DNA from 2 places in the Chryseomicrobium aureum genome. Region 1 is predicted to be linked to the other one. Evidence: riboswitches for the same ligand, from Rfam matches in the RefSeq annotation. Region 1 holds a riboswitch; the other holds the start of a gene.

Evidence for each region. A riboswitch is a leader RNA that binds a small molecule or an ion and turns the genes downstream of it on or off. The one in region 1 is predicted to bind cobalamin.
Region 2: another riboswitch for cobalamin. It lies ahead of ACF3OH_RS11255 (ABC transporter substrate-binding protein); the one in region 1 lies ahead of ACF3OH_RS10345 (hypothetical protein).

What each region holds. Positions count from the first base shown of each region.
Region 1 covers NZ_CP171117.1:1,970,309-1,977,615, forward strand. Annotated here, with positions in the region: gene ACF3OH_RS10320 (YeeE/YedE family protein) at 90-1,346, opposite strand; gene ACF3OH_RS10325 (hypothetical protein) at 1,477-1,842, opposite strand; gene ACF3OH_RS10330 (carbon-nitrogen hydrolase family protein) at 1,926-2,732, opposite strand; gene ACF3OH_RS10335 (hypothetical protein) at 2,813-3,046, opposite strand; gene ACF3OH_RS10340 (serine/threonine protein kinase) at 3,388-4,059, shown strand; cobalamin riboswitch at 4,180-4,358, shown strand; gene ACF3OH_RS10345 (hypothetical protein) at 4,493-5,023, shown strand; gene ACF3OH_RS10350 (ABC transporter substrate-binding protein) at 5,032-5,967, shown strand; gene ACF3OH_RS10355 (bifunctional metallophosphatase/5'-nucleotidase) at 5,885-7,307, opposite strand, start outside.
Region 2 covers NZ_CP171117.1:2,164,219-2,171,525, reverse strand. Annotated here, with positions in the region: gene speE (spermidine synthase) at 1-358, shown strand, start outside; gene speB (agmatinase) at 360-1,235, shown strand; gene ACF3OH_RS11265 (DUF1934 domain-containing protein) at 1,375-1,794, shown strand; gene argS (arginine--tRNA ligase) at 1,791-3,455, shown strand; cobalamin riboswitch at 3,460-3,598, shown strand; gene ACF3OH_RS11255 (ABC transporter substrate-binding protein) at 3,728-4,678, shown strand; gene ACF3OH_RS11250 (iron ABC transporter permease) at 4,671-5,666, shown strand; gene ACF3OH_RS11245 (adenosylcobinamide amidohydrolase) at 5,667-7,133, shown strand; gene ACF3OH_RS11240 (cob(I)yrinic acid a,c-diamide adenosyltransferase) at 7,134-7,307, shown strand, end outside.

The DNA of each region.
Region 1 (7,307 bases):
GTATTAAACGTACCATGAATCTTTTAGAAATATAAACTCTTAAACACGAAAAAGACTCAAAGCGACTAAACACTTTGAGTCTTTCTTTATTAACAGACGGAATCGGATGATTTGGGAACAGAGAGTCCGAACAAGGGTCGTAAGTAGAGAGCAAGGAATGTACCGCCAATCGCCATGATTCCCCAAATATAACCGTGGAGACTGAACGAAGCGATTCCTCCAAAGTAGGCACCGATGTTACAGCCAAATGCTAGACGTGCGCCGTACCCCATTAAAAGTCCTCCAATTACAGACGCCATAAAGTTCCCTGGTGTCACTTTCGAGAACTTGAAAAGTCCACCCGCGGCAGAGGCTAAAAATGCACCGATGATGACACCGAAATTCAATATTGTAGTAGAGTCTGCGAAAATTGTTGCTTGTAAAGAAGCGGCATTTGCGCCTTGCCAGTAGCCCCAACTCGCAACATCCACTCCAAACGTTTCAGCGATTTTTGAGCCCCATAGTGCGAAAGCAGACGTAATGCCCCATGGTGTTCCACGTATCATGAGTGTTACAGCATTTAAAACGGCTAACACGATGGCTGCTGCAAATAGAGGCCAAGACCCACGGAAAATTCGCTTCCAGCCGTGTTCCGTTGGTAAGGGAGCCATTTTCGGCGCTTTTTTCTTTTTCTCGATGATGACCGTGACCCAAGCAATGAGTCCAAATAGAGCTATAGATACAGCCCACGCGCCACCATAACCAAGTCCAGTTGATGTAGCTAAAGAGATCGGCTCGAACGCTGGCATTTCTTCGGTCCAGAATGGAAGATGATAGGCACCGATAGTAGTTCCAATGATGAAGAATAAGAGAGTCACAAACATAACTGTTCGTCCGCCCCCTATAGCATATAGCGTACCGGAAGCACACCCTCCACCAAGTTGCATGCCGATTCCAAAGATGAACGCCCCAACGAGTAGACTAACGCCTACTGGTGAAACATATCCGGAAACCGGACCTCCAAAGAAGGAGAGACCGAATGCGAGAATTGGTGCAAACAATGTAACCGCGACTGCTAGCATTACCATATGCGCGCGCATTGCCTGCCCATTCCCGACAGACATCATGCGTCTGAAAGCAGACGTGAAGCCAAATCGTGCGTGGAATAATGTGTACCCTAATAAGAGTCCGATGATAAGTAAGACAGGTTGAACAATGTCTTGTGTTGCAAGTAAATAGATAAATAGTGCTGCGAATACAACAAGACCCCCGGCAATTAAGATTTTTTGCGGTGGATCAAGTCGCAACGAATCACGTTCGACTGGATCTTGTGCCTCGTCTGCTGGTTGCACGCGAATCGTCGTCATTTCATTCACCCTTTCCCTATCAAATTAGTTGGTTTTTTGTATAGTAGCACATGTGGCGATACTGTGTCATTTTGAAAGCTTAATGCAATAAACATTTCCCATGGAATTTTCAGAAAGAAACAGCAGGCGATCAAGAAGTCACCTGCTGTTTGTCGTCTCGTATAAGTTCTAAAAGCGCAAAAAAGAAACTGATTAATAGAATGCCACCAAGTGAAAAATTAAATGCTTCAAACAATGCACCACTCGCAGTCAAAGCGCCTGCTACTAGGGTAAAGAATAGAACGCTATATGTGATTCGGCCTTTTTCCATCGGCACTACAATCACTGTAATAATACTCGCTACTAATTTAAAAAGTTGAATCAATACAAAAAATGCAAGGAATAGTAGCAACTTTACATACCATGCACCTTCTATCTCTAAAGTGAATAATGCTGGAAAGAATGACCCCACTACTAAAAAACCTACTACCAAAATTGTTACTAAAAACAAGCGCACGTCTCAAACTCCTCTAGTTGTCTTGAATTAATCATGTCTTTCTATTCTATCGTGCAGTATCCCTAAAGACTAGCTTTATGTCTTTAATAAACATCGTTTCTAGTATGCGTCAGTGCTGGGATGTTTGACCGTGCAGACTCAACGAGTTCCGATTTTAGGTCGGCAATCGTAACACCTTCTTCTTCGGAAGCCCTTGCCACCACTACTCCCCACGGATCGATAATCATACTATTACCAAAACACTCTTTCCCAGGATGATACGTCCCGTGCTGACCCGCTGCAATTACATAGCATTGATTTTCAATAGCGCGGGCACGAAGAAGTGATTCCCAGTGAAGCATGCCCGTGTAACGTGTGAAAGCTGCGGGAACAAATAAAATCTTTGCCCCCTGTTTCACATACTGCCGGTAGAGTTCCGGAAAACGAAGGTCATAACAGATACTTAGGCCAGCTTTGCCAAAAGGAAGTTCCACAGTTTCAAGAGTTGATCCTGCCTCAAAAAAATCTGACTCTTTGTGTGTAGATACACCTGGAATATCAATATCGAACAAATGAATCTTTCGGTAGCGCCTCGAAAGTTCTCCGTCCGGAAAAACAACATAACTTGTATTATAGGACTTCGTATCAGAATAGGGTTCGGTTATACTGCCGACATGAATGAAAAGGTTCAACTCTTTTGCGAGCTGTTGAAACAACTGGGTTGTTTGCCCAGTAGGTATCTCTTCTGCTGAATGAATCTTTTCAGCATCTTGCCCTAAGAAATTGCAATTTTCGGGAAGAGATACGAGTTCTGCTCCAGCGGTTGCTGCTTCTCGAATGAATCTCTCAATTTTTTTTAAATTGTGTTGTTTATCTTGTCTCGAATTCAATTGGATGACTGCTACTTTCACCAACTCACACCTTTCCATTCTATTTCGTCACACTATGCCATCGGTCGAGGGGTTCGAATCTCTCCAGGGTCGTAATTCTATTACAGCTTATCTTGGTTTCTCTGATAAGGCTCTGCTATTTCGATTGATTCTTCATACGGCGTTGAATGTCGCGTGTCTTCAAGCGGAAATTTTTGATCCACATCGGGTTTGATGCCCATCGTGAACTCATCGACAGGTGAGAACGTGCTTGGTGGAACAGATTTTTTGATAAGAACTTTGTACAAAATATAACCGACTAGTCCAAATACTACGAGTGCATAGATAGCGCCCATTTGCCTTCTCCCCTTTACAGAATCTGGTGCTTTAAGTTTATCATATTTGCTTTATGAAATAACCCCTGGGGTTGTCTCACATACCGGAATACTCATCACTGTCAGCTGTAAATAATGGCCCGTCCATATCATGGTTCGAAATGTCTTATTCTCAAGAGTGGCTTCTTCAATGTTTAACACAAGTGGCTCAGGACATGAGTTATAATGGTGCATCAAGTCATTCCTTTCATGTATCATTAGTGTAGTGTATGCAGATGCATAGTTTGTGTCAGGGCACTTGCAACATTTCACGGATTTCGTCGTCTAAATTTCACATCACGAAAAAGGAAGGTGCTTGTGTTATGAATGAAAACTTGGAGTCTACTCTTGACGCGCTTTCCACAATTCAAATAACAGCCAACCCAAATAATGAGCCTGTTACAGTTCTTGGATTCGCTGAGGGCATGCGATGCATTGGCGTGGGAACAGACGCAGCTGTCTTTCATTCTTCTGAGACACCGGAATATGCGTTTAAAGTGTATGCGAACGAAAAGAGGGAAAAAATCGCTGTGGAAGCTGAGGTCTATAAACAACTTGGCGATTCTCCGTATTTTCCGACGTGCTACGCCGCCACTGCCTCTGTCTTAATAGTAAGTTATGAACCAGGCATCACGTTTTTTGACTGTATTCTGCAAGGTATTTCGATTCCTAAAGAAGCAGTTGAGGATGTAGAGAAGGCACGAGAGTATGTTCGGAGCAAAGGTCTAAACCCTCGAGATATCCATCTTAAAAATGTTTTATTACAAGACGGCCGCGCAAAAATAATTGATGTATCGGAGTATGTGCTACCTGGTAATGACAATCGGTGGGAAGATTTGAAGCGTGGATATGAAGACTATTATCATCTTTTTGAGGGGCGTGCAGTGCCGTTTTGGATCGTAGAGACGGTTCGAAAATGGTACAACAACCGTTCTGAAGGGTTTTCATATGAGGACTTTGCGAACAAAGTAATGCGATTTTTTATCAAAAAATAATTGTTGTAGAGCCTTCCATCTCGAACTTTGATGGAAGGTTTTTTCATTCATATAAAAAAGCATAGTGACAGTTAATTCAGCCTAGTGCTATACTTATCCTCGAGTTACTAATTCAATATTTTGTGGATGTTTTGTTCAGGTACTACAACATGTAGTTTAAAAGGGAAGTTAGTGAAAATCTAACGCTGTCCCCGCAACTGTGATGCTGACGAAAGCTCAATAACCACTGTGCACGTGCATGGGAAGGGAGCCAGAGGATGACGCAAGCCAGAAGACCTGCCGAACAAAACCGATTCAGACGTTTCTTCGGGGATTGGGAAATGGAGACTTTCTTCATTTCTTTTTTGTGAAACGTTTCCATTTCTCAGCTGTCTCTTCGGAGGCAGCTTTTTTTGTATATAAGGAACGTCTACCCAAAATGGAAAGGAGATTTATGACCAAAACTACATCAAAAGCCCGCTACTCGTGCTATCCATTTATGCGTGAAAAGAGCTGTCTTGTTGATTACGAGATTCGTACAGACTCTCTGACAACTCGCATCGGGGAGGCTCTTGCTAGTCTTCGCATTGAAAAACAATGCGAGGAAATCGCAATTTTAGAACGCCTCCAACCCCTTGCCTATCACCTGAACGGATCGGTTCGAGGCCGCATGGCTATCACCGAGCAAGACCTTGCGTGGTTGGATGACATCTATGATCGGTATATCACACGTCGTGATGACTGGAAGAACTTCTACCTCCCACAAGGTACGCAGGGTGCCGCGCTGCTTCATGTTTGCAGAAGTGAAGCAAAAAAGTCCTATCGTGCATTGCATAAGGTGTCACAAGAACGTCCTGTCGATGAATTGTTATTTTCCTTTCTTGGATTACTCGCGAACGTCTTCTTCGTGCTAGCCGTCGCCGTAAACCAGAACCAAGGAATCGAAGAAATCGTCTTTCACTCAAAATCATATGGAAAAGGATGAATACTCACATGAAAAAATGGCTTTCTGCAGCAGCATTTCTCACACTTGTTTTAGCTGGCTGCCAACAACAAGCTTCAGATGCAACTGAAACACCAAACGAACAAACAGAGGAAACTACTGAATACACCGTGACAGATGACCGTGGCGAAGATATTATACTTCCAGAAGTACCTGAAACCATCGTCTCTCTTCAACCAAGTAATACAGAAATCCTTTTTGACCTAGGAGTTGGTGAAAAAGTGATTGGTGTAACGGAGTTTGATACATACCCGGAAGAAGCAGCAGACATCGAGCGCATCTCCGACTCGATGACGATTAATGCCGAGCGCATCATTGAAATGGATCCAGACGTTGTCATTGCGTATACAATTGGCGATGACTTGCAAATCGCTCCACTCGAAGAAGCAGGCATTCCAGTGGTTGTTATCGAAACCGCTTCTACTTTTGAAGATGTTTACGGAGACATCGAACAAATTGCAACTGTAGTGGGCGCTGAAGAACGTGGAGAAGAATTAATAGAAGAAATCAAAGCACAAATTGCAGGCGTGAAAGAAAAAGTAGCAACCCTCGACACACCAAAACGCGTGTACTTTGAAATTTCTCCTGCTCCAGATATCTGGTCAACTGGAGAAGGTTCATTCCAACAAGAGATTTTAAAAGCTGCTGGAATTGAAAACATCTTTGCAGATCAAACTGGCTGGTTCAATGTCTCGAGCGAAAGTATTATTGAAAAAGATCCAGAAGTTATTTTGACGACGGTCAACTATGTGGACGACCCAATTGGTGAATTGATGAGTCGCCCAGCATGGGAATCTATCACTGCTGTAAAGAACGAAGCCATCTATCAAGTAGATAGCGATATTATGAGTCGCCCTGCAACTCGGATCGGTGAGGCTGTTGAGCTTGCTGCCCAAACGGTGTATCCAGAGTTGTTTGCGCAATAAAATCAAGTAAGATTTCCGGAATCGTACGGTTCGTTGATCGAACTACCTGAGCAGTTGTATATAGAGGAAAATCATAGCCAGTTAGACGATAGCGACTGATGGCGACTTCAAAGCGCTCATCACCAAAAACATCTCGCCCTCCAATTTGGAGCTGTGTGATACGTTTGCTAACAGGACGTGTGATATCTACCGTATAATCGATTCCACCCCACACATCGTGTACATACGGAGCGGGTGCTAGTTCTCTGATTTCAGATAAAAAACAGGGCACACCCGTTTTTGGATGAACAGTAAATACAGCGGCACTTTCTTCAAGTAAAGTTTTAACCTGACTTGCCGTCAATTCGATGATCTGGAGAGGTGCTGCATGTGGTGTGTGACGCAAGACATCCCTGCGCGTAATAGAACCAAAGAACCCGCCATTTTCTAGATAGGGCATTTCAAATACGGTCAACTGAGCACCTGTCGCTAGTTGAAAGGCTTCATGCATCAAGTCATGAAATGGGTGCCTATGCAGTCTGGATGAAAGCATTCCGGAAAACCGAGTATCCTGTGGCCACTCGGCAATGACTGTATCAAGCCATTCATCTGCTTCCGTCGGCTCATTCAAGTTGTTTTCAATTGTACGAAACGCACTGGCAAACTGATTTGATGCAGTTTCAGTGTCAATCATCACTTCGGTATAGCCAATTGCGTGAGAGCCCGGTTGAATAATGTGTACACCATTGACCTCAGTATTCATTCGCAGATGCTGATGACCTGTGATCAATAGATCAATATCAGGGAAAGCGTGCGCGATTCTGAGCGCCTCATTTTCACTCTCAGCACCGTGAAATGGCCAGTCACTATCTGGATCTCGTTCAAAACCACCGTGATAGCTAACGATTAGTAGATCAGGTGACTCACTAGCTAAAATAGAAGGTATCCATTTTTTCAAAGCATCCACTGGGTTACGAATGTCAAGGTGACTAAGCTCACCAGTCTCGTCCCACTCCCGAATAAGTGGCGTCGTTAGTCCAATAATCACGAGTTTTATCCCTTTGATATGTTTGACTACATAGGGTGTAAAGCCAGATACGTTGGCACAAATCCACTCATAGGGCATATCATTTTGTGCTGTTTTGAATGTTCGATAGGAATTTGTGAATTCATGATTTCCAGGCACAGCAACAGAAATCAATTCTTTTGCTAGATCCAAAATTGGTGGCCGTTTCTTCATCATCTCGTAATAAAAAGCTTCCGGACTTCCATAGAAAAAGTCTCCATTGTCGATAATGAGGTCCGGTTGTTTTTCTTCCAGTTCTTGGGCAAGACGCTTAAACTGTCGCTCTTCACCATGC
Region 2 (7,307 bases), 190 kb from region 1:
GCCGATGGGACCTGCAGTTGACCTGTTCACAAAAGGTTTCTATGCTGGGATCCACAAAGCCTTGAAAGAAGACGGTTTGTTCGTGGCACAGTCCGACAACCCTTGGTTCAAAGCGGACTTAATCAAGCAAGTGCAAAGCGACGTGAAGGAAATCTTCCCAATCACAAAGCTCTATACAGCAAACATCCCGACATACCCATCAGGTCTTTGGTGCTTCACAATCGGATCTAAGAAACATGATCCATTGAACGTGCCGGCGGAGCAATTCCACGACATCGACACGAAGTACTATACGAAAGAGCTTCACACTGCAGCGTTCGTACTACCAAAATTCGTGAAGGATTTAGCAGGTGAGTAAGATGAGATTTGATGAAGCATATAGCGGCAACGTTTTTATTAAAAGCAAACAAGACTACGAGAACGCGCAAGCCGTAATTTACGGAATGCCTATGGACTGGACAGTGAGTTACCGTCCAGGTTCTCGTTTTGGCCCACAGCGTATTCGCGAAGTGTCAATCGGTCTTGAAGAATACAGCCCGTATCTCGACCGCGAGCTAGATGACGTAAACTACTTTGACGCAGGCGATATCCCACTCCCATTCGGAAATGCGGAGAAGAGCCTTGAGTTGATCGGTGGCTTCATTCGTCAACTACTGCAAGACGGCAAAGTCCCAGTCGGAATGGGCGGGGAACACTTAGTATCGTGGCCGGTCATGAAAGAAGTCGCAGCGGTTCACAAAGACCTTGCAATCATTCATATGGATGCGCACACAGATTTACGTGTGGACTATGAGGGAGAGCCTCTTTCTCACTCGACACCAATTCGTAAAATCGCTGAACACATCGGGCCGCACAACGTCTATTCATTCGGAATCCGTTCTGGAATGAAAGAAGAGTTCGAGTGGGCAAAAGCGAACGGTATGGAAATTGCAAAGTTTGAAGTATTGGAACCACTGAAAAAAGTGTTACCAAAACTTGAAGGTCGCCCGGTATACGTGACGATCGATATCGATGTCTTAGACCCAGCGCATGCACCTGGAACGGGCACAGTAGACTGCGGTGGTATAACAAGCCGCGAGCTACTTGCTTCGATCCACGCAATCGCAAACTCTGGCGTCAACGTGGTCGGCTTTGATTTAGTTGAAGTGGCACCGATTTATGATTCATCGGAGCAAACAGCAAACACGGCTTCAAAATTGATTCGTGAGATGTTGCTTGGGTGGATAAAAGAGTAAGAGTTCAAAACACGGAAGTCGAGGTATTCTCGATTTCCGTGTTTTTTTGTAACAACACTCCCACCTTCACAATCTCCCCAATCTCCCGTATACTAAAAAGGTTATAGAAATAACCAAATACCGAAAAGAGGGCTTGAGAATGACCGAACAGGCAGGGATTCCGATTCAGCTGAAGATTGTGTCGACCTTCAAGCATCCCGGAACAAAAATGACCCAGGAATACCACCGAGCAACTGGCTCGATGTATTACAAACAACAAAAACGCTTCTTACGGTTTGAAGAAGTGACAGAAGAAATCACCCAAACCCTCGTTAAATTTGAAGGGTCCGGTGGCTACATCCGACGGCGCGGCGTCGCGGATATGCGAATTGAGTTCGAACTTGGACAAAAAACAAAAGGGCACTATACAATGCACGGTCACACGATGCCGCTGGAAGTATTCACGAGTCGAATCATCCATACAGAAGGCCACGACCGCATTGAATATTCTCTTTATCAAGACAGTGAAAAAATGGGCGATTACACAATCGACTATCATTATACGGAGGTAACCGAATGAATGCAGTAGAACAACTTCAACAATCCATTAAAGACGCTCTTCAAAAAGCAGTCGACGCGACAGGTCTAGCAGGCGACCAGTCGGTTTCGATCCACTTAGAAGCCCCTCGTGACAAAGCAAACGGGGATTACGCGACAAACGTTGCTATGCAACTCACAAAAATCGCGAAGAAAAACCCGCGTGCCATTGCTGAACAGATTTTAGAGAAACTTGAAACAGAAGGAACATCGATTGAATCTGTTGAAATCGCGGGACCTGGTTTCCTAAATATCCGTACAAAAAAAGACTACCTGCAACAAGTCATCAACACAGCTTTTACAGCGGGTACGGCATTCGGTCGCTCAGACACTGGGGAAGGCGAAAAAGTACAAGTCGAGTTTGTCTCTGCGAACCCAACAGGCGACTTGCACCTCGGCCACGCGCGCGGAGCTTCTGTAGGAGACTCACTGTGTAACGTTCTTGATTTCGCAGGCTATGACGTGAGCCGTGAATATTACATCAACGACGCTGGAAACCAAATTCACAATTTGGCGCTTTCGTTAGAAGCACGCTACTTCCAAGCGCTCGGGCAAGACCGGGACATGCCGGAAGACGGTTACCATGGACAAGATATTAAAGACATTGCTGGGGAACTTGCAGCAAACGACGGGGACAAATACGCATCTCTATCGGACGAAGAACGTTATGAATTCTTCCGCAGCTACGGGTTACAAAAAGAACTTGAGAAATTGCAACAAGATCTAGCAGACTTCCGCGTGAACTTCGACGAGTGGTTCTCGGAGTCTTCACTTTATAAAAACGGCAAAATTGACGTGGCACTGGACAAGCTTCGTGCGAACGGCCATATCTACGAAGAAGAAGGCGCGACCTGGTTCCGCTCGACAACATTTGGCGATGACAAAGACCGCGTACTGATCAAACAAGACGGCAGCTACACATACTTGACGCCAGACCTTGCGTACCACGAAGACAAGATCAACCGTGGTTTTGAAAAGCTGATCAACATTTGGGGTGCGGACCACCACGGGTACATTCCACGTATGAAAGCAGCCATTCAAGCGCTCGGTTATGACCGCGACACGTTAGAAGTCAGCGTCATTCAAATGGTGCAATTGTATAAAGACGGCGAGAAAATGAAGATGAGCAAACGTACAGGGAAAGCTGTGACGATGCGTGAACTAGTAGAAGAAGTTGGGCTCGATGCAGTGCGTTATTTCTTCGGTATGCGTTCAGGCGATTCGCACATGGACTTTGACCTTGACCTGGCTGTTTCTCAGTCAAATGAAAATCCTGTTTATTATGCACAATACGCACATGCGCGTATCTGTTCAATCCTTCGTGCAGCAGAAGAGCACCAGATGGCAGCTTCGGTTGAAAACTTGTCCTTGTTAACGGACGAAAAAGAGATTGACTTGATGAAAAAAGTGGGAGACTTCCCACAAGTGGTGGCAGATGCAGCAAAACTTCGTGCACCGCACCGCGTGGCAACGTACATTCAAGAACTAGCTGCACAGTTCCATAGCTTCTACAATGCCAACAAAGTATTGGACCCAGAAGCAAAAGACTTGTCACAAGCACGCCTTGCACTGATTTCGGCTACGCGCCAAACGATTGAAAATGCACTGAAATTATTAGGGGTTTCCGCTCCAGAGAAAATGTAGTACGCTAGACACAACACAACAAGGTGCTCAAGTAACGGATTGCTTGAGGTAAAAGGGAAGCTGGTGAAAGTCCAGCGCGGTCCCGCCACTGTAAGCGACATCAGTCGTAAGCCAGGAAACCTGCCTTGTTGAATGCGCCGTGAACCTACGAGGATGGGTTGGTGTAAGTCGACTATGCCTTTTTGCATGCTCTAGCCGATTTATACCTATTTTTACCCGTCTTTCCGTAGAGGAAGGCGGGTTTTTTACATACACAGAAAAGGGGAAAGACAATGAAAAAATGGGTAAGTTCACTTTTAGCAGCCACGTTACTACTAGGGGCATGTACGAACGAAGAAGCAACTGAAACTCCGGAGACGTCAACAACTCCGGAAACAGAAGATACAGCATTTCCACTCACAGTTACTGATGCAGTGGGCAATGAAATCACTCTGGAAGAAGCACCAGACGCTATCATCTCGATGATTCCGAGTAACACGGAAATCTTGTTCGCCTTAGGATTAGATGAAGAAGTCGTAGGGGTCACAGATTACGATAACTACCCAGAAGCGGCAACGACGAAAGAAAAAATCGGTTCATTTGAATTTAACATCGAAGTGATGACCGCTCTCCAACCCGACCTAATCCTTGCACATGAATCGAGCTGGTCGTCAGCAGAGGCAGGTTTGCAACCACTGATTGACTCAGGTGTGCAAGTATTTGTCGTTGACAATGCAATGAGTTTTGATGAAACGTACGAGACCATTCTCGACATCGGAGAAGTGACGGGGAAATCAGAAGAAGCTGATCAAGTCGTTTCAGATATGAAAGCGCAAGTAGAAGAAGTAGCGAGTAAATTAGAAGCGGTTGAAACACCGAAAAAAGTTTTCTTAGAAGCATCGGGGGACCCTGAAATCTACACAGCAGGCCAAGGTACATTGAATCAAGAACTACTAGACCTTATCAATGCAGAAAATGTTGTAGCGGACCAAGAAGGCTGGCTGATGATGAACTCAGAAGAAATCATCTCACGCAACCCAGATGTCATCGTCTTGACGTATAACTACATGGAAAATGCCGTGGATGCTGTGAAAGCACGACCTGGATTTGATCAAGTGACAGCAGTGCAGCAAGATGCTGTCATAGAAGTGAATGAAGATATTACAACGCGTCCGGGACCGCGTCTTGCACTGGCTCTTGAAGAGCTTGCAAAGGCTGTCTACCCGGAAATTATGAATGACTAGAAGACCTCTTGGCTGGATTGTATCGATCTTGCTGTTAGTCGCTTCAATCTGGCTCGGTGTCTCGATTGGTGCCGTCCAGATTCCAGTATCCACTTTATGGGGAGGGAGCGAGGATGCAACCGCCTCAACAATTGTCTGGAATATCCGGATGCCGCGTGTGTTTCTCGCAGCCCTTGTCGGAGCTAGCTTAGCAGTGGCTGGAGCTGCATTCCAGGCATTATTGAAAAATCCACTTGCTGACCCGTACACACTCGGTGTCTCTTCCGGCGCATCAGTCGGAGCCGTGGCAACCATCTTTTTTGGATTGTCTTTCCCTTTTTTTGGGATGTTCACATTACCGCTACTCAGTATGGTCGGAGCGGTTGTCACACTCATCGTCGTGGTTTCATTCGCCCGCATGATTGACCGCTCACTGCGGATGGAAACTATCATTTTGACAGGGATTATTACGAGTTCCTTTTTCGGTGCCATGATTTCGCTCATGATCGCTTTAACTGGCGAAGAATTGCGCCAAATTATTGGCTGGTTACTCGGAAGCGTTGCCATGCGCACATGGACACACGTGCAAATGATTGTACCGTTCGTGGCGATTGCGGGTACATGGCTTTTATTCCGAGTGCGAGATTTGAATGCCCTACAACTTGGTGAAGACCGTGCACATCATTTAGGGGTCAATGTCGCGCGCGTGAAAAAAGAAGTCCTCGTTGCAGGTTCCATGTTGACTGGGGCAGCGGTAGCAGTTTCGGGAACGATTGGATTTGTCGGTCTGGTCGTGCCGCACATGGTCCGGCAATTATTCGGTGCTGACAACCGGCACGTGTTGCCACTCAGTATGATCAACGGCGCATCCTTACTCATTTTATGTGACTTGGTGGCACGCACGATTATCGAGCCGACCGAGCTACCAATTGGTGTCATGACCGCATTCATAGGGGCACCTGTATTTGCGTGGATTTTCTTCCGCCAGCGACGAAAGGGCGTGAGCTAGATGTTACGAGTCGAAAAGATTTCCGGTGGTTACGCCCATCCTATTGTCCATGATGTCTCGTTCACAGTGAAACCTGGAGAAATCTTAGGGATTCTCGGTCCGAACGGAAGTGGGAAGTCGACACTTTTGAAGCTTGTCAGTGGACTGCTCTCTGCATCCTCTGGGAAAGTCTCTATCGAAGACAAGCCAATGACATCTTATAAACCAAAAGAACTCGCACGCAAGATGGCCGTGCTTCCGCAATTGCCGCCCCAAAGTTTTGGGATGACTGTAAAAGAAGCGGTGTCGCTTGGACGCTACCCGCATCAACAAGGGTTGTTCTCAAGCTGGAAGACAGCGGATGAGGAAGCTGTCATGGAGGCCATGCAGATTACCCAAGTTGTACCGTATGCGTATCAAGAAATTACGACATTATCGGGTGGGGAGCAGCAACGAGTATTTGTCGCACAAGCACTTGCCCAGCAAGCGAATCTTCTTCTTCTCGATGAGCCGACGAATCACCTAGATATCGCACACCAAAAACAATTGCTTGATACGTTAAAAATGCATGTACAAACGCAAAATACAGCCGTCGTCAGTGTATTCCACGATATCAACCTGGCTTCTCTTTATTGTGATCATTTGTTGCTCCTGGAAAAAGGCCGCGTGTCCGCCTACGGAGAGCCACATGAAGTTGTTGCAAAAGAGACTCTCGAAACGGTCTATGAGACACGTCTAGATGTCGCGGCGCACCCGGTTGAACCTAAGCCGCAGATGACTTTATTGCCAAGTGAAGTGGAAAGCTCAATTTCCTGGGTTCGTGCCACGGACGTGCTCGTGACCGAAAACGCCATTGTGCTTCACAAGGAGCGTCCACTTCGCGTTGTGTCCTCAGCAGTTTTGAATCCGGGTTTTGGCTGGTACCGCACAATCGTGAATCGGCAAGTACCGCAGACATACAACGTCAATGATGTGGAACAGGAAGTGAAGCAGTTTGCGCGCACGCGTCATTGGATTCCAACAGAGACCGTCATGCAACTCACAGCAGTAGATGTAAGCGGAGCAGCTATCAAAGAGTATGAAGCGTCATTTGGATCACTCGTCATCATGGTCACCGCGGGCATCGGAAACGCTCTCGATGTGTCACGGGCACATGAAGTGCAGTCTCTACCAGCCATTGGTACAATCAATACATGGATCCTCGTGAACGGAAACTTGTCAGATGAAGCGTTTATTGAAGCGATGATGACAGCCACAGAAGCGAAGACGAAAGCTCTTGCGGAAGAACAAGTCTTGGATAAACGCACTGGGACGTTAGCGACGGGTACGCCAACAGATAGTCTTGTGGTCGCAGCCACCCAACAAGGAGAGAACTTACCTTACGGGGGCCCAATCACGGAACTCGGAAAGTTAATCGGAAAAGGCGTCGTCGACTGTACACGCCAAGCGATTCGTTCTTACAAACAGGCACAAGGGGAGGAAAACTAAATGAAGATTTACACGAAAACAGGGGACAAAGGGCAAACCAGTTTAATTGGTGCGCGCGCAGATAAAGACGATCTACGAATTGAAACGTACGGCACGATCGATGAAGCCAATTCTTTTATTGGCAAAGCTGTTACGGAACTTAATGCGGAATTATTCAAGGACATTCTTGAAGAT